DNA from 2 places in the Clostridium sp. TJA020 genome. Region 1 is predicted to be linked to the other one. Evidence: predicted binding sites of a transcription regulator. Region 1 holds the regulator's gene; the other holds the start of a gene.
What was found. The regulator HrcA, encoded in region 1, represses chaperone genes, less so after heat shock. The targets are predictions, from matches to a motif close to TGTTAGCACTCNNNNNNNNNGAGTGCTAACA.
Positions count from the first base shown of each region.

Region 1 (12,047 bases):
TGATGAAATAAAACAAGAAATAGAAGATGTAATAGGTATTCCAGCAGAAGATGCTCCAATGATATCTGCAAAAACAGGATTAAATGTAGAAGAAGTATTAGAAGCTGTTGTGCGTGATATACCAGCTCCAAATGGAGATGAAGAAGCTCCGCTTAAAGCTTTAGTTTTTGATTCATATTATGATACATATAAAGGTGTTGTAAGTTATGTAAGAATTATAGATGGTACTGTAAAAAGAGGAACTAAAATAAAGTTTATGGCAACTAATAAAGTTTATGATGTAACTGAAGTTGGTGTATTTACTCCAGGCTTTTTACCAGTTAATGAATTAAAAGCTGGAGATGTTGGATACATTACAGCATCTATAAAAAATGTAAAGGATGCTAGAGTTGGTGATACTATAACTGAAAGTGGAAGAGAAACTAAAGATGCGCTTCCAGGTTATAAACCAGCAATTCCAATGGTATACTCAGGTATATATCCAGTAGATGGAGCAAAGTATGAAGAACTTAAAGAAGCACTTGAAAAGTTACAAATAAATGATGCAGCTTTAAATTTTGAACCTGAAACATCAGTAGCATTAGGTTTTGGATTTAGATGTGGATTTTTAGGTCTTTTACATATGGAAATAATTCAAGAGAGAATAGAAAGAGAATTTAATCTTGATATTATTACAACAGCACCATCAGTTATATACAAAATAAAGAAAACTGATGGAACAGTTTTAGATATAACAAATCCAACAAATCTACCAGAAATGAGTGAAGTAGATTATATGGAAGAACCTATTGTTAAGGCTTCAATAATTACTCCAACTGAATATGTAGGAGCTGTTATGGAACTTTGCCAAGAGAGAAGAGGAACATATATTGATATGCAATATATGGAAGAAACAAGAGCTGTAATTAATTATGATATACCTCTAAATGAAATAGTTTATGATTTTTTTGATACATTAAAATCAAAAACTAGAGGTTATGCATCATTAGATTATGAATTTAAAGGATACGAAAAAGCAGAGCTTTGTAAGCTTGATATTCTTTTAAATGGTGATGTAGTTGATGCTCTTTCAATGATAGTTCCAAAAGAAAGAGCTTATCATAAAGGTAGAGGAATAGCTGAAAAGCTTAAAGAAATTATTCCAAGACAACTTTTTGAAGTTCCAATACAAGCAGCTATTGGTTCAAAGATAATAGCTAGAGAAACAGTAAAGGCTATGAGAAAAGATGTTTTAGCTAAATGTTATGGCGGAGATATTTCAAGAAAGAGAAAACTTCTTGAAAAACAAAAAGAAGGTAAGAAGAGAATGAGACAAGTGGGTTCAGTTGAAGTTCCACAAGAAGCATTTATGTCAATATTAAAAGTAGATTAATTTATAGAGTCTAATACATTTTGTATTAGACTCTTATTTTTAATTAAAATAACATTTAATATGTGGAATTATTTATATCTTTTTGAATATACATTACTATAAGAAATTACGGAGGTGTGTATATTATGATAGAAATTAATTTAAGAGATGTAAATATAAAGTGTAAAAAGTTAAGAAAAGAAGGAATAATAACAGGTACACTAAAAAGAATAAACGGAGAAATAATTCCTATAAGTTTAAAAGGAAATAAAATAGATTCTTATATATTAAATAATGGATTCAATGAAGATTTAAAAGTAGTATTAAATGGAGAAGAAATAGTAACAAAAATTTATAGAGTTCAGAAAAATCTTCTTATTCACAATATAGATAATATAGATATATGGGAAAAGAAATGTTAAAATATGTTTAAGATATAATAAGGTTAAGTGAATTTTTAGTAAATATAAGGTATAATAAAACAAAGGAAAAGGAGGTTTATTAATGTTTTTAAAAGAGTTAAACAATAAAGAAGCAATAGCTTTTATAAATTTAGTAAATGAGTTTGCTAACATAGATCATGTACTTGCAAGAGAAGAAAAGAGACTAATAAAAGATTATTTGAAAGAACTTAATTTAGATTTAAGTAAAATTGGTGCGGTGTCTTATGATGAAGCACTAGAAATTTTAAAAAATAGTAAAGAAAGAATAAAAAGAATAGTTTATTTTGAATTAGTAGGATTAGCTTTAGTAGATGGTAATTATGGTGAAGTTGAAGTAGATTATTTAGATAAAATAGCAACTGATCTTGATATTAATAGATCACAAAAAATTGCCTTTGCAAATTATTTTTATAATTTTAAAGATATACATGACTTCTCAGTAATAGAAACTGAAAGCAAAGAACTTGAAAATTTAAAGAGACAAGCAGAAGCGTTATTATAAAATAATTTTTAAAATAAAGGGGAATCTAATTTAATAAGGATTAGATTCTTCTTTTTGTTATAATAAATAAAATATATAAATATAGAGAAGAAGGTGATAAGGATGAAAGAAATTTCACTATATGTGCATATTCCTTTTTGTAAGCAGAAATGTCTTTATTGTGATTTCCCATCTTATGCAGGAAAAGAAAATTTAGAAGATAGTTATATAGATTCATTGATTAAAGAAATAAATTTAAAATGTAAAGGTAAAATTATAAAAACTTTATTTATAGGGGGAGGAACTCCTTCATACTTAAAAGAAGAAAATTTAAATAATTTATTAGTATGTTTAAACAGTTTAAAGTATAAAGAAGGTTCAGAAAAAACCATAGAATGTAATCCAGGAACTTTAACAAGTGAAAAGCTTAAAATAATTAAGGATAATGGTATAAATAGAATTAGTATGGGACTTCAAACTACAAATAATAATTTATTAAAAAAAATAGGAAGAATACATACAATGAAAGAATTTGAGGAAAATTATAATAGGGCAAGAGAATTCGGGTTTAATAATATAAATATAGATATAATGTTTGGACTTCCAAATCAAAGTGTATTAGATTATAAAAAGAGTTTAGAAGATATAGTAAAATTAAATCCAGAACATATATCTTGTTATAGTTTAATAATAGAACAAGGAACACCTTTTTATAATATGAATGAAAAGGGATTATTAAAATTACCAACTGAAGACGAAGAAAGGAAAATGTATAACATAACAAAGGATATATTAAAATCTAATGGTTATCATCAGTATGAAATATCAAATTACTCAAAGGAAAATAAAGAGTGCGAGCATAATAAAATTTATTGGAAACTTGAAGAGTATATAGGGGTAGGTGTATCTGCAAGCTCATATATAGATAGTAACAGAATAAAAAATATAGATGATATAAAAGAATACATAAATAAAATAAATAATAAAGAAGCAGTAGAAGAATCTATTATTAAAAATAGTAAAAAAGAAGATATGGAAGAATTTATGTTTTTAGGGCTTAGATTGATTAAAGGAATAGATAAAAATAATTTTAAGAGAAAGTTTGATAAAAATATAGAGGATGTATATGGTGATGTTATAAATAAAAATATAAAAAAAGGACTAATAGAGGATAAAGATAACTATATATATTTAACTTCAAAAGGTGTAGAAGTATCAAATTACGTTATGAGTGAATTTATTAAATAGTGATAGAAAAATGAAGCAATTAAAAGAAAAATAAATATAATATCATATAAATATCTTTAAAAGTTAAAATAAAGCAAATATTCTCGTTGACAAAAATATGTAACGAGAATATTATTTAAATATAGTCATTAGCACTCGTTGTTAGTGAGTGCTAACAAGTAGAGGTGATGATATGGTTATTGATGATAGAAAGATAAAAATATTAGAAGCTATTATCAATGATTACATTAAGACTGGTGAACCTGTTGGATCTAGAACAATAGCTAAAAACTATAATTTAGGTGTTGGTTCTGCAACAATAAGAAATGAAATGGCAGATTTAGAGGATATGGGGTACTTAGAACAACCTCATACTTCAGCAGGAAGAGTTCCATCTAGCAAAGGATATAGACTATATGTAGATAGTTTGATGGATAAACCAATTTTAAGTAAAGAAGAAGATTTAAAAATAAGAGAGTATGTTATAAACTCAGCAATGCTTGAGGTTAACAAGATAGTTAAAAATGCAAGTACTTTACTTTCAGAATTAACTCATCTTACATGTGTTGTAAAAACACCATCTCTTAGTATGAGTTGTATAAAATCAATTCAACTTATGAGAGTCGATAGTTCAAGTTTATTAGCAGTAATAGTTACTGATGGTGGACTTATAAAAAATCAAATAATAAAAGTAGATAAAGTACCTTCAATAAATATATTAAATAAGATGAATGAAGTATTAAATAAACGACTTGTAAATCTATCTATAGATGAAATTAACTTAGAAGTTATAAATCATTTAAAAATAGGTTTAGATGGTCAAGATGAAGTATTTAATGCAATAATTCCAGCACTTTATCAGTGCCTAAAGGAAGACGATACTTCAAGAGTTTTTATGGAAGGTGCAACTAATATATTCAACTTTCCTGAGTATAATGACATAGAAAATGCAAAAAGAATATTATCACTTCTTCATAATAAAGATTGCGTTGTGGAACTAATAGAACCTGAAAGCGATATAACAATAAAGATTGGTGATGAAAATTATCTTCCAGAAGCAAAAGAGTGTAGTGTTATATCAGCTGAGTATTCTTTAGGAGATAATGCAAAAGGTACTATTGGACTTATAGGACCTAGAAGAATTGATTATTCAAAGGTAATTGCAATAATGGCACAAGTCATGAAAGAGCTTAATCAAACTCTTAAAGGACAGTCTAAAAAATAAAAGAGACGAGGTGTGGGCAAAAAGTGAAAGAAAATTTAGAAAATCAAGAACAAGAAGTTAAAAATGAGGAAAACATAGTAGCTGAAGAAGAAATGACAAAAGAAAATTTAGATTCATCAAATGAAGAAGAGTTAAAAGAAGAGTCTCAAGTAGAAGATAATAAAGAAGAGGATGAGTTAAAAATGTTTAAAAAGACAAAGGAAGAAAATAAAAAGCTACAAAATGAACTTGAGACTTTAAAGGACAGACTTTTAAGACTTACAGCTGAATATGATAATTATAGAAAAAGAACAACAAAAGAAAAAGAAGGAATTTACACAGATGCATGTGTAGATGTATTAAAGGAAATAATTCCAAACCTTGATAATCTTGAAAGAGCTATCGAAGCTGATGGTAGTGTAGAAGATATGAAAAAAGGATTAGAAATGACACTTAAAGGTTTTAGAGGATCTCTAGAAAAGTTAGGTGTTGAAGAAATTATAACAGAAGAAGGTTTTGATCCTAATATGCATCAAGCAGTAATGCATATTCAAGATGAGAACTTTGGAGAAAATCAAGTAGCTGAAGTTTTCATGAAAGGTTATAAAAGAGGAGACAAAGTTATAAGACACTCTGTTGTAAAAGTTGCAAACTAAAAATAACATTTTAAAATATATTAAATTTAGAATTTAAATCAAATGAAAGTTTGAGTTAAGGAGGAATATATTATGGCAAAAATTATAGGAATTGACTTAGGAACTACAAATTCATGTGTAGCAGTTATGGAAGGTGGAGAACCTGTAGTTATAACTAACTCAGAAGGAGCAAGAACAACTCCATCAGTTGTTTCATTCCAAGCAAATGGAGAAAGACTAGTTGGTCAAGTTGCTAAAAGACAAGCGATTACAAATCCAGACAAAACAATAATCTCAATAAAGAGACATATGGGAACAGACTATAAGGTTGATATAGATGGAAAGAACTATACACCACAAGAAATATCAGCAATGGTACTTCAAAAATTAAAAGCAGATGCAGAAAGTTACTTAGGAGAAAAAGTAAATCAAGCAGTTATCACTGTTCCTGCATACTTTAATGATGCTCAAAGACAAGCAACAAAAGATGCTGGTAAAATAGCAGGACTTGAAGTATTAAGAATAATAAACGAACCAACAGCAGCAGCTTTAGCTTATGGATTAGATAAAACAGAAGCAGAAGAAAAGGTATTAGTATATGACCTAGGTGGTGGTACTTTTGATGTATCTATACTAGAACTTGGCGATGGAGTATTTGAAGTACTATCAACAAATGGAGATACTCACTTAGGTGGAGATGACTTTGATAACAAAATAATGGACTATATTGCAGATACATTTAAAGCAGAAAATGGTATAGATTTAAGACAAGATAAGATGGCACTTCAAAGATTAAAAGAAGCAGCTGAAAAAGCTAAAATTGAATTATCATCATCAACACAAACAAATATTAACTTACCATTTATAACAGCAGATGCAACAGGTCCTAAACATATAGATATGAATTTAACTAGAGCTAAATTCAATGAATTAACTCATGATTTAGTTCAAAGATCAATTGAACCAATGAAAAAAGCATTACAAGATGCATCATTATCAGTAAAAGACATTGATAAAGTATTATTAGTTGGTGGATCAACAAGAATACCAGCTGTTCAAGAAGCAGTTAAAAACTTTATAGGAAAAGAACCTTCAAAGGGAGTTAACCCAGATGAATGTGTTGCAATAGGTGCAGCTATTCAAGCAGGTGTATTAACAGGGGAAGTTAAAGACGTATTATTATTAGATGTTACACCATTAACATTAGGAATTGAAACTTTAGGAGGAGTTGCTACTCCACTTATAGAAAGAAATACAACAATTCCAGCTAAGAAGAGTCAAGTATTCTCAACAGCTGCAGATGGTCAAACATCAGTTGAAATTCACGTAGTTCAAGGTGAAAGACAAATGGCTGCTGATAATAAAACTTTAGGAAGATTTACATTATCAGGAATTGCACCAGCTCCAAGAGGAATTCCTCAAATCGAAGTTACATTTGATATAGATGCTAACGGTATAGTTAATGTATCAGCTATGGATAAAGGAACTGGTAAAGAAGCAAATATTACAATAACAGCATCAACTAACTTAACTGATGATGAAGTAGATAAGGCTGTTAAAGAAGCTGAAAAATTTGCTGAAGAAGACAAGAAGAGAAAAGAAACAATAGAAGTTAAAAATAATGCAGATCAAGTCGTTTATCAAACAGAAAAAACTTTAGAAGAACTTGGAGATAAAGTTTCAGCAGAAGATAAAGCAAAGGTTATTGAAAAGTTAGAAGCTGTTAAGAAAGTTAAAGATGGAGACGATTTAGAAGCTATTAAGACTGCTGTTGATGAATTAACAAAAGAATTCTATGCAATTTCATCAAAAATATATCAAGAAGCAGGAGCACAAGGTGGAGCTCAAGGATTTGATCCAAATAACATGGGTGGAGCTCAAGGATCTCAAGAAGCACCACATGATGATAATGTTGTAGATGCAGATTTTAAAGTAGAAGATGATAAGTAGTTGTAAATAAACTACAATACCTTTATAATAACAAAGGGGAAGGCAGTACTCGTCTTCCCTTTTGTAAAGTTTAATAATATAAATTTATAATAATATGGTGGTGAAATAGATGGCGCAAAAAGACTATTATGAAATTCTTGGTTTACAAAAGGGTGCAAGTGATGCAGAAATAAAAAAGGCCTTTAGAAAGCTAGCTATAAAATACCATCCTGATAAAAATCAAGGAAATGCTGAAGCAGAACAAAAATTTAAGGAAATAAATGAAGCTTATCAAGTACTTTCAGATCCAGAGAAAAAAGCTAGATATGATCAATTTGGAACAGCTGATTTTGATGGAAGTGGATTTGGAGCAGGAGCAGGTGGATTCGGAGGTTTCGATTTTTCAGATATCGGAGGCTTCGGAGATATATTTGATTCATTCTTTGGAGGCGGTGGCGGAAGTTCAGCTAGAAATAATGGACCAAGAAGAGGAGCCGATATTGAATATACAATAAGACTAACATTTGAAGAAGCTATAAAAGGCGTAGAAAAAGAAATATCAATTACAAGAAGTGAAAATTGTGAAAGTTGTCATGGAACAGGTGCTAAAGCAGGAACAACACCAAAAACATGTCCAACTTGTCATGGAACAGGACAAATTAGAGTTCAAAGACAAACACCTCTTGGAAGTTTCGTAAGTACAACAACATGTGATCAATGTCATGGAACAGGTAAGATTATAGAAGAACCATGTGAAACATGTAAAGGAAAAGGTAAAGTTAGAAAGCATAGAAAAATAAAAGTTAATATACCAGCAGGTGTAGATACAGGAAATGTAATTCCACTTAGAGGACAAGGTGAGGATGGTACTAATGGAGGTCCAGCAGGAGATCTTTATATTAATATAATTGTATCAGCATCTTCTAAGTTTAAAAGAAAAGGAATAGATATATATGTTGATACTCATGTATCTATGGCTAAAGCAGCTTTAGGTACTGAGATAACTGTTGAAACTGTAGATGGAAATGTTAAGTATACAGTTCCAGCTGGAACTCAATCTGGAACATTATTTAGGTTAAAAGGAAAAGGTGTTCCTAGAGTTAATGGAGGCGGAAGAGGAGATCAATATGTAAAAGTAATAGTTGATATTCCTAAAAAGCTTAATGAAAAGCAAAAAGAAGCTTTAATGATGTTTATGGAAGCATCAGGAGAAAAGGTAGATGGAAAAGAGCATCATAAAAAAGGATTAAGAGATTTATTTAAATAAATCTAAAAAGGCTACTATTTTAAGTAGCCTTTTTTGTAATATAAATATATAAATTGTTAAAAAGATATTTTATAACCTATTGATAAATGTAATTTAAAGTATTTTATATATTGATAGTAGTAACCTTGACATAATCTTAAGAAAAAGGTTAAAATTATTTATTAGTTTATTAGTGACATATTAGAAAGGAATGATTTTCATGGAAGGATCATGGATAGAGATAAAAGTTATTACAACAAGTGAGGCACTTGAGCCAATAGAAGGGATTTTTTACATATTAGATTGCAAAGGAGTTTCAGTTGAAGATCCAAATGACATATTAGGTAGAGAACAAGGTCCTTTAACTTGGGATTTTGCAGATATAAATGTTTTAGAACATAAAGGTAAATTTGCTGTTGTAAAAGGATATTTTTCAGAAGAAGACAACATAGATGAAGTTGTTAAATATGTTAAAGAGAAAGTAGAAGAAATAAGAAATATGGGCTTTAACGTTGGAGAAGGAAGAGTTGAAGTTTCTAAAACTCATGAAGAAGATTGGGCAAATAATTGGAAAAAGTATTATAAACCATCTAAAGTTGGAGACCAAATAGTTGTAAAACCAATATGGGAAGAATACGAACAAAAAGATGGAGAATTAGTTGTAGAATTAGATCCGGGAATGGCATTTGGAACAGGTGACCACGAAACAACAAGAATGTGTATACAAGCACTTGAAAAATATGTTCAAAAAGATAGTATAGTATTTGATGTTGGAACAGGTTCAGGAATTCTTGCAATAGCTGCAGCTAAGCTTGGAGCTAAAAAAGCTGTTGGGGTAGATTTAGATCCAGTTGCAGTTGAGTCAGCAAAGGAAAATGTAGAATACAATAATTTAGATAATATAGAAGTTCTTTATGGAAACTTAGTTGAAGTTATAGATGGGAAAGCTGATATAGTTGTAGCTAATATTATTGCAGAAGTAATATGTATATTAATAGATGATGTTAAGAGAGTTTTAAAAGAAGGTGGAATATTTATAACATCAGGTATAATTCATGATAGAGTTGATATGGTTACATCTAAGCTTGAAGAAAGTGGTTTTGAAGTAATTAAAGTTAACAAAGACGGAGAATGGAACTGCATAATTGCAAAATCAAAATAAAGGTTAGGTGATTATTTAATGCATAAGTTTTTTACACCATCAGAGTATGTATTTGGAGATTATGCCAAAATAATAGGTGATGATGTTAAGCATATATATAAAGTTTTAAGACTTTCAGAAGGTGAAGAGGTAGTCTTAAATGATTGTAATGGAACAGAGTATTTAGCTAAAATTAATGAAGTTACAAAAAGTGAAGTAACTTTAGATATAGTTAAAAAGTTAGATTTAAATAATGAAAGTAATATTGAAATAGTTTTATTTCAAGGGATGCCAAAAGCGCAAAAAATGGATTTAATAGTTCAAAAAGGAACAGAACTTGGAATAACAAAATTTGTTCCTTTAATTACTGATAGAGTTGATGTAAAATTAAAAGGCGATTTTAAAAAATTAGATAGATTAAATAGAATAGCACTTGAGGCTTGTAAGCAAAGTAAAAGAAGTATAATTCCAAGGGTTTTAGAACCTATAAAAATTAATGATTTAATAAAAGAAATAAAAGAATTTGATTTACTTATAGTACCTTATGAAAATAAAGAAGATTTTGGTATAAAATCTTTGATGAAGGATTTAGATAAAAATTCTATAAAGAGAATTGGAATTGTTGTAGGGCCAGAAGGTGGATTTGAAGAAGCAGAAATAGAAAAGTTAAAGACAGAGGGAGCATATATTATAACTCTAGGAAAAAGAATTCTTAGAACAGAAACAGCAGGTTTTGTTGCTACCTCATTGATTCAATATGAATTAGGTGACTTAGGAGGAAAGATTTAATGAAGGTTGCATTTGCTACATTAGGATGTAGAGTAAATATGTATGAATCAGAAGCTATGACTGAAAAATTTGTAAGAGAAGGATATGAAGTTGTAGATTTTTCAGAAGTTTCAGATGTATATGTTGTAAATACATGTTCTGTTACTAATATGGGAGATAAAAAATCAAGACAAATTATAGGTAGAGCTAGAAGATTAAATCCTGAAGCTATAATAGCAGTTGTAGGTTGTTATTCACAAATAGCGCCAAAAGAAGTTTCAGGAATAGAAGGTGTAGATGTAGTTCTTGGTACTAGAAATAAAGGAGACATAGTATACTATGTAAATAAAGCTAGGGATGAAAAGAAACCTCAAGTTAAAGTTGGGGCAGTACTTAGAAATAAACAATTTGAGGAATTAAAAATAGAAGATTATAGAGATAAAACTAGAGCGTTTTTAAAAATACAAGATGGATGTAATAGGTTTTGTGCATATTGTTTAATACCATATACTAGAGGCGCAGTTTGCTCAAAAGATTTCAATAATGTATTAAATGAAGTAAGAGAACTTGCAAATCATGGTTTTAAAGAAGTAATTTTATCTGGTATACATACAGCATCATATGGATTAGATTTAGAAGGTAATGTTGATTTAGTAACGTTATTAGAAGAAATAGAAAAGATAGATGGAATAGAAAGAGTTAGAATAGGTTCAATAGAGCCAGCATTCTTTACTGATGAAGTTGTAGAAAAAATAAAAAACATGAAAAAATTATGCCCACAATTCCATTTATCACTTCAAAGTGGTTGTAATTCCACATTAAAAAGAATGAATAGAAGATATTCAGCAGAAGAATATGAAAGAATAGTTAATGTTTTAAGAGAAAATTTAAAGGATGCTTCAATAACAACAGATGTAATTGTTGGATTTCCAGGAGAAACTAATGAAGAGTTTGAAGAAACATATGAATTTTTAAAAAGAAATAAATTAACTAAAACTCATATATTTAAATTTAGTCCAAGAACTGGAACTAAAGCAGCTACAATGGAAAACCAAATAGATGGAAATATAAAAGAAGAGAGAAGCAAAAGATTAATAGAACTTAATAATATAAATGAAAAAGCTTATACTGATAGTTTAATGGGAAGAGAAATGGGAGTTTTAATTGAGCAGGAAGTTAAAGGCTTAGATGGAATATTTGAAGGGTATACTAGAAATTATGTTAAGGTTCATGTTCATGGTGCATCTAAAGATGATATTGGAAATATAATAAAAGTAAAACTTTTTGAATCAAAGGGTGACTATGCAGAAGGAAAAGTGGTAAAATAATAAGGTAACTACTCTGTAAAGGGGGTGAACTTATGACAGATTGTATTTTTTGTAAAATAGTAAAAGGTGAAATTCCTTCAAAGAAAATATACGAAGATGATTTAGTTTATGCATTTTATGATATAAGTCCAGAGGCACCGGTTCATTTTTTAGTAATACCAAAGGAACATATAAAAAGTGCTAATATGATTTCAAACGAAAATTCTCATATAATAGCACATATTTTTGAAGTTATAAATAAAATAACAAGTGAGTTAGGTATTGCTGATGATGGATATAGAATAGTAAATAACT
Region 1 covers NZ_JBZEFC010000001.1:649,409-661,455, reverse strand. The annotation lists gene lepA (translation elongation factor 4) at 1-1,372, shown strand, start outside; gene AC4FQ1_RS03455 (hypothetical protein) at 1,498-1,773, shown strand; gene AC4FQ1_RS03450 (hypothetical protein) at 1,856-2,296, shown strand; gene hemW (radical SAM family heme chaperone HemW) at 2,399-3,523, shown strand; gene hrcA (heat-inducible transcriptional repressor HrcA) at 3,696-4,727, shown strand; gene grpE (nucleotide exchange factor GrpE) at 4,751-5,362, shown strand; gene dnaK (molecular chaperone DnaK) at 5,435-7,291, shown strand; gene dnaJ (molecular chaperone DnaJ) at 7,401-8,537, shown strand; gene prmA (50S ribosomal protein L11 methyltransferase) at 8,737-9,678, shown strand; gene AC4FQ1_RS03415 (16S rRNA (uracil(1498)-N(3))-methyltransferase) at 9,697-10,446, shown strand; gene mtaB (tRNA (N(6)-L-threonylcarbamoyladenosine(37)-C(2))-methylthiotransferase MtaB) at 10,446-11,753, shown strand; gene AC4FQ1_RS03405 (histidine triad nucleotide-binding protein) at 11,786-12,047, shown strand, end outside.

Region 2 (12,047 bases), on a different contig from region 1:
AACAGAATTTTAATTCCAATGATTAATGAAGCAACATTTATCCTTCAAGAAGGAATAGCTTCAGCAGAAGATATAGACACAGCTATGAAATATGGTGCTAACCACCCAATGGGACCTTTAGCATTAGGAGATTTAATAGGACTAGACGTATGTCTCGCTATTATGGATGTTTTATATACAGAAACAGGGGATAATAAATATAGAGCATCAAGCCTTTTAAGAAAGTATGTTAGAGCTGGATGGCTTGGAAGAAAAACAGGAAAAGGATTCTTCGATTATAGTAAATAATAACTTATTTTATACACAATTAAAAACTACACTTGATAAAACTACACTTTTAATAAGGAGATAATAAATTTATTATCTCCTTAATTTATTATTATACTTTACATAGAAATTTATTTATAATAAATTAAAAAACAAATGAAGAAAGATGGTGTAAAAAATTGAATAAAAAATTATTTAAGGGGTTAGCATTTATTTTGCTCACGAGTTCTGTTTGGATTGGAAGTACAATTAAAGCTTATGCTTGGGATGGAAAAATTGATGGGACAGGAACCCATTCTATGATAGTTACTCAAGCAATTAAAGTTCTAGAGAATGACTTGTCAAATAATGAACCAGAAATAATAAGAAAAAATTTAAACATATTAAAGAGTAATTTACATGAATTGCAATTAGGTTCTACATATCCAGATTATGATCCTAATGAGTATGATTTATATCAAGATCATTTCTGGGATCCAGATACAGAAAATAACTTTACAAAAGATAATAAATGGTATTTAGCTTATTCAATACCAGATACGGGGGAATCACAATTAAGAAAATGTTCAGCTTTAGCAAGAAATGAGTGGAAAAAGGGGAATTATAAAAAAGCTGCTTTTTATTTAGGGGAAGCTATGCATTATTTTGGTGATATAGATACACCATACCATCCATCAAATGTTACTGCAGTTGATAGTTTAGGGCATGTTAAATTTGAAACTTTTGCAGAAGAAAGAAAAGAAAATTATAAAATAGAAACTTCAGGAAGTAAAACAAATGAAGAATTTTATCAAAGTATTATAAAAGACAAGGATTTTAATGGTTGGTCTAAAGAATATTGTAGAGGTTTTGCTAAAAAAGCAAAATCATTATATTATAGCCATGCTAATATGAGTTGTAGCTGGGATGATTGGGATTATGCAGCTAAAATAACTTTATCTAACACTCAAAAGGGAACAGCAGGATATATATATAGATTTTTGCATGATGTAACTTTCAATAGTGATTCAATTGATAAAAATTTAAGTGAATTAGTTGTAATGATAAAAACAGCCAATGAAAAGGATGCTGGAACTGATGATTATATTTACTTTGGTATAGAAACAAAAGATGGAAGCAAGCAAGAATGGCAATTAGATAATCCGGGAGATGATTTTGCTAAAGGTGCTGAAGATACATATACATTAAAGATTAAAGATAAAAATATAAAATATAATGATATAAATAAAATGTGGGTTAGAAAAAGTAAGTTTACAAAAATAACTGATCAGTGGAAACCTGAATATATAAAAGTAATAGCTAATCAAAATGTTGAACTTGAAAAAAATATTAATGAATGGATATCAGGAAATAATACATACTTTATAAAATAATAAAAAACAGACACTTTAAATAAGTGTCTGTTTTTTTAGAATATATTTATATTGTAAAATGGTATTAATTATTAAAATAGTTCCTTATAAAGTATTTGTAAAACTTAAGTTAAGGTTTTGTGTAAATATAAAATTAATAAATTATAAGATATAAAATAAACAAATATTTGTGATATAATTAATAAATATAATTAGAGAATAATAATTACTGGTGGTGTTGAATTTGCTTATAGACAAAGCATTAAAGTTTTGGAATATAGAACATGATTTAAATTGTGCAGAATGTATATTATATGCTGCAAATGAAGAATATAATTTAGGACTTAATAAAAATTCTTTTAAAATGATGGCATCTTTTGGAGGAGGAATGGGGATTGGTTCTTCATGTGGTGCTGCAACAGGAGCAATAGCTGTTATTGGAATTATTTTTACTAATGATAGGGGGCATGAAAGTCCAATAGTTAGGGAGCTTTCAGCAGAATTCATGAATAGATTTTATAAAGAATTTAAAAGCTTAAATTGCATAGATATAAAGCATAAAAGAGAAGATGATGATAGAAGTTGTAAGTTTATTATAGAAACAGCAGCATCTATTTTGGATGATATAGTAAATGAAAACAATAGATAAGAAAAGGAGAGAATAATATGGATTTTAAAGAAGTTATTTTTGAAGATAATAAAGTTATATTAGAAGGAGTTAAAAATTTTAATATAAAGCAAATATTAGAGTGTGGACAATGTTTTAGATGGGAAAAAAAATCAGAACTTGATTACATAGTAATAGCTTACGGAAGGGTTATAGAAGTAGTGCAAGATGGAGATAAAGTTACTATTTTAAATTCAAATAAAGAAGATTTTAATAATATATGGCTTACATATTTTGATTTAGAAAGAGATTATAGCAAAATAAAAGAAGAACTTTCAAAGGATGAAATATTAAAAAAATCAGTTGATTTTGGTTATGGAATAAGACTTTTAAACCAAGATCCATTTGAACTTGTTATAAGTTTTATAATATCAGCTAGAAATAGTATACCTTCAATTAAAAAGACTATAAAGAAAATAAGTGAAAGATGGGGAGAAAAAATTGAGTATAATGGAGAGGTGTTTTATACTTTCCCAACTCCAGAGATGTTAAAGGATATTACAGAAGATGAAATAAGAGAAACTGGAGCTTCATTTAGAAGTAAGTATATTGTTGATACTGTATATAGAATAAATGAAGATTTAGAAAATAGTGATGGTATATATAATTTAGATAGAATAACATCATTAACTGATGATGAATGCCATGTAGCTCTTCAAGAATTTAAAGGGGTAGGAGCAAAAGTTGCTGATTGTATAATGTTATTTTCAATGAGCAAATATTCAGCTTTTCCAGTTGATGTTTGGGTTAAAAGAGCGATGATGCATTTTTATAATGCAGAAGAAGGTTCTTTAAATAAGATAAGAATATTTGCAAGAGATAAGTTTAAGGGTTTATCAGGATTTGCACAACAATATCTTTTTTATTATGCAAGAGAGAATAATATAAAAATAGATTAGGAAGTAAAAGGGACTAATTAATTTTTTAATTAGTCCTTTTTATATTTTAACGTTAAGCACGTTTTCTTCTATTTTTACATTTTTTAATTGGTATTATTGTATCTCCGGGAATCTTAACTATAAAATTAAGATATTTTTTAATATTTTCATCATTTCTAAGTCTATTAATTGAAAAAAGTCTTGCTGCAAGTTCTTTATTTGTATACAAAGCGTGTATTTGTTTATGGCATGTAGTACAAAGCATAACAGTATCTAAGTTTTTTCCACCCTTTTCTTTAGGTATTAAATGATGTTCCGTTAATTCAGGAACTATTCTATCGCATAGTTCGCAAGTTAATCTAGTTATCAAATAAATACCTCCTTTTATAAAGAAATTTATATTAATATCCTATTAATATTATATCAATAAATATTACTCTAATCAAAAGAAGAAATTACTAAGAGATAAAAATACTATTTATTTAATTTACAAAATATGGTAAAATATTATGGCAATGATTAATTTGGGGGTTAATTTATGTTTCAATTTGAAACTCAATTAAATAAGTTAAAACATGAAGTTTTAACTGAGGTAGCAAAACTTGCTAAAAGAGATATGTTAACTAAAGAGGAGATTGAGAAAATTCCTTATAAGATTATAAAGGGTGATAAAGCTATTTATAGATGTTGTGTATATAAAGAAAGGGCTATAGTTCAAGAAAGGGCAAAACTTGCAGCAGGATTTCTTTCTAATGGAGATATAGAAGATGGTGAGCTTATTGATATAAGACCAGACGAACAAATAATATATGTAATTGAGGCTGCTTGTGATAGGTGTCCAATAAATAAATATAATATTACAGATTCATGTAGAAATTGTTTAGCACACAAATGTAAAGAGGCATGTAACTTTGGAGCAATAACAGTAATAAGTGGAAGAGCTTATATAAATCAAGAACTTTGTAAGGAGTGTGGAATGTGCAAAAAAGCTTGTCCTTACGATGCTGTATCAGAAGTTATGAGGCCTTGTAGAAAGGCATGTCCAACAGGAGCAGTAACTATGAAACAAGAAGATAGAAAAGCTGTAATAAAAGAAGAATTATGCGTAAATTGTGGTGCATGTATGCAAGCATGTCCTTTTGGAGCTATATCAGATAAGAGTTTAATAGTTCCTGTTGCTAAAAGACTTGCTAGAAAAAGAAAGATGTATGCAGTAGTTGCACCTGCAATTACTGGACAGTTTGGTGCTAAAATAACTTATGGACAAATAAAAAGTGCAATTAAAAAATTAGGATTTGTTGATATGATAGAAGCTGCTTGCGGAGCTGATGGAGTTACAATTCATGAATGTGAAGAATTTAAAGAAAGAATAAATGAAGGAAAAAAATATATGACTAACTCATGTTGTCCTGCATTTTTAACATATATAGAAAAACTTTATGGAGATCAAAAAGAAAATATATCAAATACTGTTTCACCTATGGTTGCTACTGGAAGACTAATTAAAAATAGAGATAAGGATGCAAAGGTAGTGTTTATAGGACCGTGTACGGCTAAAAAAAGTGAATCAGTAAAGGAGGGGGTTAAGGATGCTATAGATTATGTATTGACTTTTGAAGAGCTTACAGCGCTATTTGATGCATTTGGTGTTAATCCTTGGGAATGTGAAGAGGAAGAAGTTTGTGACGCATCTATATTTGGTAGAGGATTTGGGATGCATGGAGGACTTACTTCATCAATAGAAAGTTATATAAGAGACAAAAATATAGATATAGATTTTAATCCTGTAAAAGTAGCAGGTGGAAATGAGATAAAAAAGGCTATGGCAATGGCCAAGATTGGAAGATTAAATGGTAATTTTATTGAAGGTATGATGTGTGAAGGTGGATGTATAAATGGTGCAGGAACAATTGTACCATCTATTAGAGCTAAATCTATATTTAATAAATTAAACAATTCAGGTTGTAAAAAATCAATTATAGATAATGATATAATAAATGAATTTGAGAGTATAAATTTAAATAGGAAGTAATTATTTATAAAATTATGAAATTTAGAGAAAATTAAAGTAAAATAAAATTAAATCAATATAATTAGGAATAAATAATAAAATTTGGATAAAAATATTTTAAGTAGAGTTTGAATTTATTTTATATAAAATATAATATAGTATTAGAATTAGCACTCAAGATTATAGAGTGCTAACAAAATAAAAGTAAAAGGAGGGTTTTTAATGGCTATAAAACCATTAGGAGATAGAGTTGTTATAAAAAGATTAGAAGCAGAAGAAAAAACAAAAAGTGGAATAGTTTTAGCAGGTACAGCAAAAGAAAGACCACAAGAGGCAGAAGTTATTGCAGTTGGTCCTGGAGCTATTTGCGATGGCAAAAGAGTTGATATGGAAGTAAAGGTTGGGGATAAAGTACTTTACTCAAAATATGCAGGAACAGAAGTTAAGTTAGATGGAGAAGAATATATAATTTTAAAGCAAGAAGATATACTTGCAATAGTTGAATAGGAGGGATGTTTTATGGCTAAGATGATAAAATTTGGAGAAGAATCAAGAAGATCAATGCAAAAAGGTGTTGATAAGTTAGCTGATACTGTTAAGGTAACACTTGGACCAAAAGGAAGAAATGTAGTTTTAGATAAAAAATTTGGATCACCTCTTATAACTAACGATGGTGTTTCAATTGCTAGAGAAATTGAATTTGAAGATCCATACGAAAATATGGGTGCACAACTTGTTAAGGAAGTTGCTACAAAGACTAATGATGTGGCTGGAGATGGAACTACAACAGCTACACTTTTAGCACAAGCTATTATAAGAGAAGGATTAAAAAATGTAACAGCAGGAGCTAATCCAATGCTTATAAGAACAGGAATTAATATGGCTGTTGAAAAAGCAGTTTCAGAAATAAAAGCAATTTCAAAACCAGTAAACGGAAAAGAGGATATAGCAAGAGTTGCAGCTATATCAGCAGCTGATGAAACAATAGGAACACTTATTGCAGATGCTATGGAAAAGGTAGGTAATGAAGGGGTTATAACTGTTGAAGAATCAAAATCAATGGGAACAGAATTAAATGTTGTTGAAGGTATGCAATTTGATAGAGGATATGTATCAGCGTATATGGTTACTGATACAGAAAAAATGGAAGCGGTTCTTGATAATCCATATGTTTTAATAACTGATAAGAAAATTACAAACATACAGGAAATACTTCCTATATTAGAGCAAATAGTTCAATCTGGAAGAAAACTTTTAATTATAGCTGAAGATATAGAAGGAGAAGCTATGGCTACATTAGTAGTTAATAAATTAAGAGGAACATTTACTTGTATAGCTGTTAAGGCACCAGGCTTTGGAGACAGAAGAAAAGAAATGCTTCAAGATATAGCTATTCTTACTGGTGGAGAAGTTATTTCAGAAGAACTTGGAAGAGATTTAAAAGAAGTAACTTTAGATATGCTAGGAGAAGCAGAAAGTATTAAAATTACTAAGGATAATACTACAATAGTAAATGGAAAAGGTAATTCAGAAGAAATAAAAGCAAGAGTTAATCAAATAAAGGCTCAACTTGAAGAAACAACTTCAGAGTTTGATAAAGAAAAATTACAAGAAAGACTTGCAAAATTATCAGGTGGAGTAGCAGTAATTAGAGTTGGTGCTGTAACTGAAACTGAATTAAAAGAAAGAAAGCTTAGAATAGAAGATGCTTTAAATGCAACAAAAGCAGCGGTTGAAGAAGGTATAGTTGCAGGTGGTGGTACTGCTTACGTTAATGTACTAAATAAAGTATCAGAATTAACATCAGATGTTTATGATACTAAAGTTGGTATTGATATAATAGTAAGAGCACTTGAAGAACCAATGAGACAAATAGCAACTAATGCTGGTGTTGAAGGTTCAGTAATAATTGATAAAGTTAGAAATAGTGAATCAGGTATTGGATATGATGCATTAAGAGGAGAATATAAAGAAATGATTAAAGCTGGTATAGTAGATCCAACTAAGGTTACAAGATCAGCACTTCAAAATGCAGCTTCAGTAGCTTCTACTTTCTTAACAACAGAAGCAGCTGTTGTTGATATTCCTAAAAAAGAAGAGCCAGTAGGGGCTCCAGGTGGAATGGGAATGGATGGAATGTATTAAGAGTAAAATAATAAACAGGCATAATTTTTGGATTATGCCTGTTTTATTTGAATAATTTATTAAAAAATAAGGAAAATAATTATGTATATGTTTTCAATAAAATGAAGAATTAGTTTATTATAAATAGATTATTGACTTTAAAAAAAATGTAATTTATAATAAGTTTAATTTAATTTTAGAAAGCATAAATAAAACTCGTATATACCTTGAATATGGCAAGGAGTATCTACCGGAAACCTTAAATTTCTGACTATGAGTGGATTTAATATACCAAATTAGTATAATACTTATATACTAATATAACATGGCATATTAACTTCACTTAAGGAAGTTAATGTGTTTTTTTTATACATAAAATTAGTAGAAGTTAAATGGGGAGGAAATAAATATGGCTAGAATATTAAAACAAGCATACACTTTTGATGATGTATTATTAGTTCCAAATAAATCAGAGGTATTACCAAGTGAAGTATCATTAAAAACTAAATTAACAAAAAAAATAACATTAAATATACCACTATTAAGTGCTAGTATGGATACAGTAACTGAATCAAAAATGGCTATAGCAATAGCTAGAGAAGGTGGAATCGGAATAGTCCACAAAAATATGAGCATTGAGGCTCAAGCTAAAGAAGTTGATAAGGTAAAGAGACAAGAAAATGGAGTAATAACAGATCCAATCTTTTTATCACCAGAACATACACTTGAAGATGCTGAAGAATTAATGGGTCAATATAGAATATCAGGAGTTCCAATAACAGTTGACGGAAAATTAGTTGGAATTCTTACAAATAGAGATATAACATTTGAGGATGATTACTCAAAAAAAATAAAAGATGTTATGACTTCAGAAGAATTAATTACAGCAAAAGAAGGAACAACAATAGATGAAGCAAAGGAAATATTAAAGAAACATAAGATAGAGAAACTTCCCCTAGTTGATAGCGAAGGTAATTTAAAAGGACTTATCACAATTAAAGATATAGAAAAAGCAAAGATATTCCCAAATGCAGCTAAAGATAGTCAAGGAAGGTTATTATGTGGTGCTGCAGTTGGTGTTACTGCTGATATGATGGATAGAGTAGATGCTCTAGTTAAAGCTAAGGTAGATGTAATTACTATAGATACAGCCCATGGACACTCAAGAGGTGTATTAGAGGGAGTAAGAAGAGTTAAAGAAAAATATCCAGAACTTCAAATTATAGCGGGAAATGTTGCTACACCAGAAGCTACAGAAGATTTAATAAAATCTGGAGCTGATTGTGTTAAAGTTGGTATAGGACCTGGATCAATATGTACAACAAGAGTTGTTGCTGGAGTTGGAGTTCCTCAACTTACAGCAGTTATGGATTGTGTTGAGGTAGCTAAAAAATACGGGGTATCAGTAATCGCAGATGGTGGAATAAAGTATTCAGGAGATATAGTTAAAGCTTTAGCAGCTGGAGCTTGTGCAGCAATGATGGGTTCATTATTTGCTGGATGTGATGAAGCACCTGGAGAAGTAGAAATATATCAAGGTAGAAGCTATAAGGTTTATAGAGGTATGGGATCACTTGGAGCTATGGCTTGTGGTTCAAAGGATAGATATTTCCAATCAGGAAATAAAAAATTAGTTCCAGAAGGAATTGAAGGTAGAGTAGCTTATAAAGGATTCGTTGCTGATACAATATTCCAAATGCTTGGAGGTATAAGAGCCGGAATGGGATATTTAGGAGCAAAAGATTTAAATACTTTATATGAAACAGCAACTTTTGTTGTTCAAACATCAGCGGGACTTAGAGAAAGTCATCCACATGATATTAATATGACAAAAGAAGCACCAAACTATAGCATTAGTAAATAATTATAAAGTAAAAAATAATTATAGTAATTTAAGATATTAATAAATGAATAAAAATTTATAAAATACAAAAGTCGAAGAATAATTTTAAAAAAAATAAAAATGTTCGTATTAATGGAGAAATTTTTTCTCTAATATGATATAATTTATTTATAAATAGAATAAAAAATATATTTAAAAAAGTATCTAGGAGGAGCGCATGAAGAAAGATTTAGTTTTAGTTGTTGACTTTGGTGGACAATATAATCAGCTAATAGCAAGAAGAGTAAGAGAATGTGGAGTTTATTGTGAAATAATACCATATAATTACACAATTGAAAAAATAAAAGCAAAAAATCCTAAGGGAATAATATTCACAGGTGGACCAAACAGTGTATATGGAGATGGTGCTCCAAGAGTTTCAGAAGAAATATTTGAATTAGGGGTTCCTGTACTTGGAATATGTTATGGAGATCAACTTATGGCTCACACTTTAGGTGGAAAAGTATCAACAGCTCCAGTTAGAGAATATGGAAAAACAGAAATAAACCTAGATAATTCATCAAAATTATTTAAAGGAATAAACGAAAAAGATATCTGTTGGATGAGTCATACAGATTACATAAGCGAAGCACCAAAAGGATTTAAAATAATAGCACATACAGAAGTATGTCCAATTGCAGCTATGGAAAATGAAGAAAAAAATCTTTATGGAGTTCAATTCCACCCAGAAGTTGAACATACTCCATTTGGACAAAAAATGCTTCAAAATTTCTTACATGAAATTTGTGGCTTAGAAAGCCTTTGGACAATGGCTTCATTTGCTGAAGATAAAATAAAAGAAATAAAAGAGTTAGTTGGGGATAAAAAAGTTTTATGTGCATTATCAGGTGGAGTTGATTCATCAGTTGCTGCTATGCTTGTTCATAAAGCTATAGGACATAATTTAACTTGTATATTTGTAGATCACGGTCTTTTAAGAAAAGATGAAGGTGATACAGTTGAAAGAGTATTTAAGAAAGAATTTGATATGAACATTATAAGAGTAAATGCTCAAGATAGATTCTTAGGAAAACTTAAAGGAGTTTCAGATCCAGAAACTAAGAGAAAAATTATTGGAGAAGAATTCATTAGAGTATTTGAAGAAGAAGCTAAAAAGGTTGGAGATATTGATTACTTAGTTCAAGGAACAATTTATCCAGATATAGTTGAAAGTGGAACAGATACTTCAGCTGTAATTAAGTCACACCATAATGTTGGAGGACTTCCAGAAGATATGGAATTTGATTTAATAGAACCTTTAAGAGAATTATTTAAAGATGAGGTTAGAGCAGTAGGAGAAGAACTAGGAATACCTCACAAGTTAGTATGGAGACAGCCATTCCCAGGACCAGGACTTGCAATTAGAGTTCTTGGTGACATAACTGAGGAAAAACTTGAAATAGTAAGAGAAGCAGATGCAATTTTCAGAGAAGAAATAGCTAATGCAAATCTTGATGAAACTATATGGCAGTACTTTGCTTGTCTTCCAAACATAAAATCTGTTGGAGTTATGGGAGATGAAAGAACTTATTGTCACACAATAGCACTTAGAGCTGTTACTTCAAGTGATGCTATGACTTCAGAATGGGCAAGAATTCCATATGAACTATTAGACTTAGTGTCAAGAAGAATTGTAAATGAAGTTAAAGGAGTAAACAGAATTGTTTATGATATAACTTCAAAACCACCAGCAACTATTGAGTGGGAATAGAATGTTTAGATAGGTTTACTATAACCTCTAAAAATAAATATCAGTTTCTAAACCAAGGTAGCTATAAAATTTATAGCTACTTTTTATTAACATTAAAAATGATTATATATGAATTAAAAATATAGAATATACTAATAATATTAATTAAACAATACTGATTTTTTATTAATATTTTATTATAATGGAATTATAGATTATTAATTTAAAAATAATATGTATAAAGAAGGGATAATATGAGATTAAAAAATAAAGTAGCATTAATTACTGCATCAACAAGAGGAATTGGACTAGCTTGTGTAAAACGTTTTGCAGAAGAAGGTGCAACTGTTTACATGGCAGCTAGAAACTTAGAGCGTGCTAATGCTAGAGCAAAAGAATTAAATGATAAGGGATTTAATGTAAAGGTTGTTTATAATGATGCTTCTGAAAAAGAAACTTATTTTTCTATGGTAGATGAAGTTATTAAAAAAGAAGGAAAAATTGATATTTTAGTTAATAACTTTGGAACATCAAATCCTAAAAAAGATTTAGATATTAAAAACACAGATTACAAAGATTATATAGAAACTATTGATATGAATATTGCAAGTGTTTTTATGTCTTCTCAAGCTGTTATACCACATATGGCTTCAAATGGTGGAGGAAGTATTATAAACATATCTTCTATTGGGGGATTACGTCCAGACATTTCACAAATTGCTTATGGAACAAGTAAAGCCGCAATTAATTACTTAACAAAATTAATTGCTGTACAATGTGCTAGAGATAATATTCGTTGTAATGCAGTTTTACCTGGAATGACAGCAACAGATGCAGTAAATGATAACTTAACTGATGAATTCAAAGAGTTTTTCTTAAAGCATACTCCAATTAGAAGAATGGGAAAACCAGATGAAATAGCAGGAACAGTAGTATATTTTGCAAGTGATGATTCAGCTTTTACTACAGGACAAATTGTTGATGTTTCAGGTGGTTTTGGTATGCCAACACCTGTATATGGAGATATGATTGAAATGAAAAATAAAAGATAGATGAAAATTTTATATCAAAATACAAGCTACTCACACAAAATACAAGTAGCTTGTATTTTTTATAATTAATAAATATAAAATTTTATATGTTAAGATAAATGTATAGTTTAAATTTTTTATTTTT
Region 2 covers NZ_JBZEFC010000006.1:32,605-44,651, reverse strand. The annotation lists gene AC4FQ1_RS09915 (3-hydroxybutyryl-CoA dehydrogenase) at 1-288, shown strand, start outside; gene AC4FQ1_RS09910 (phospholipase C) at 447-1,640, shown strand; gene AC4FQ1_RS09905 (C-GCAxxG-C-C family protein) at 1,864-2,268, shown strand; gene AC4FQ1_RS09900 (DNA-3-methyladenine glycosylase family protein) at 2,286-3,185, shown strand; gene AC4FQ1_RS09895 (HNH endonuclease) at 3,238-3,534, opposite strand; gene AC4FQ1_RS09890 (4Fe-4S dicluster domain-containing protein) at 3,703-5,196, shown strand; gene groES (co-chaperone GroES) at 5,398-5,682, shown strand; gene groL (chaperonin GroEL) at 5,695-7,320, shown strand; purine riboswitch at 7,496-7,593, shown strand; gene guaB (IMP dehydrogenase) at 7,709-9,163, shown strand; gene guaA (glutamine-hydrolyzing GMP synthase) at 9,360-10,892, shown strand; gene hdhA (7alpha-hydroxysteroid dehydrogenase) at 11,126-11,923, shown strand.
Region 2: groES (co-chaperone GroES) is a predicted target of HrcA. The motif match lies at 5,341-5,371, and genes of this name have one in related genera.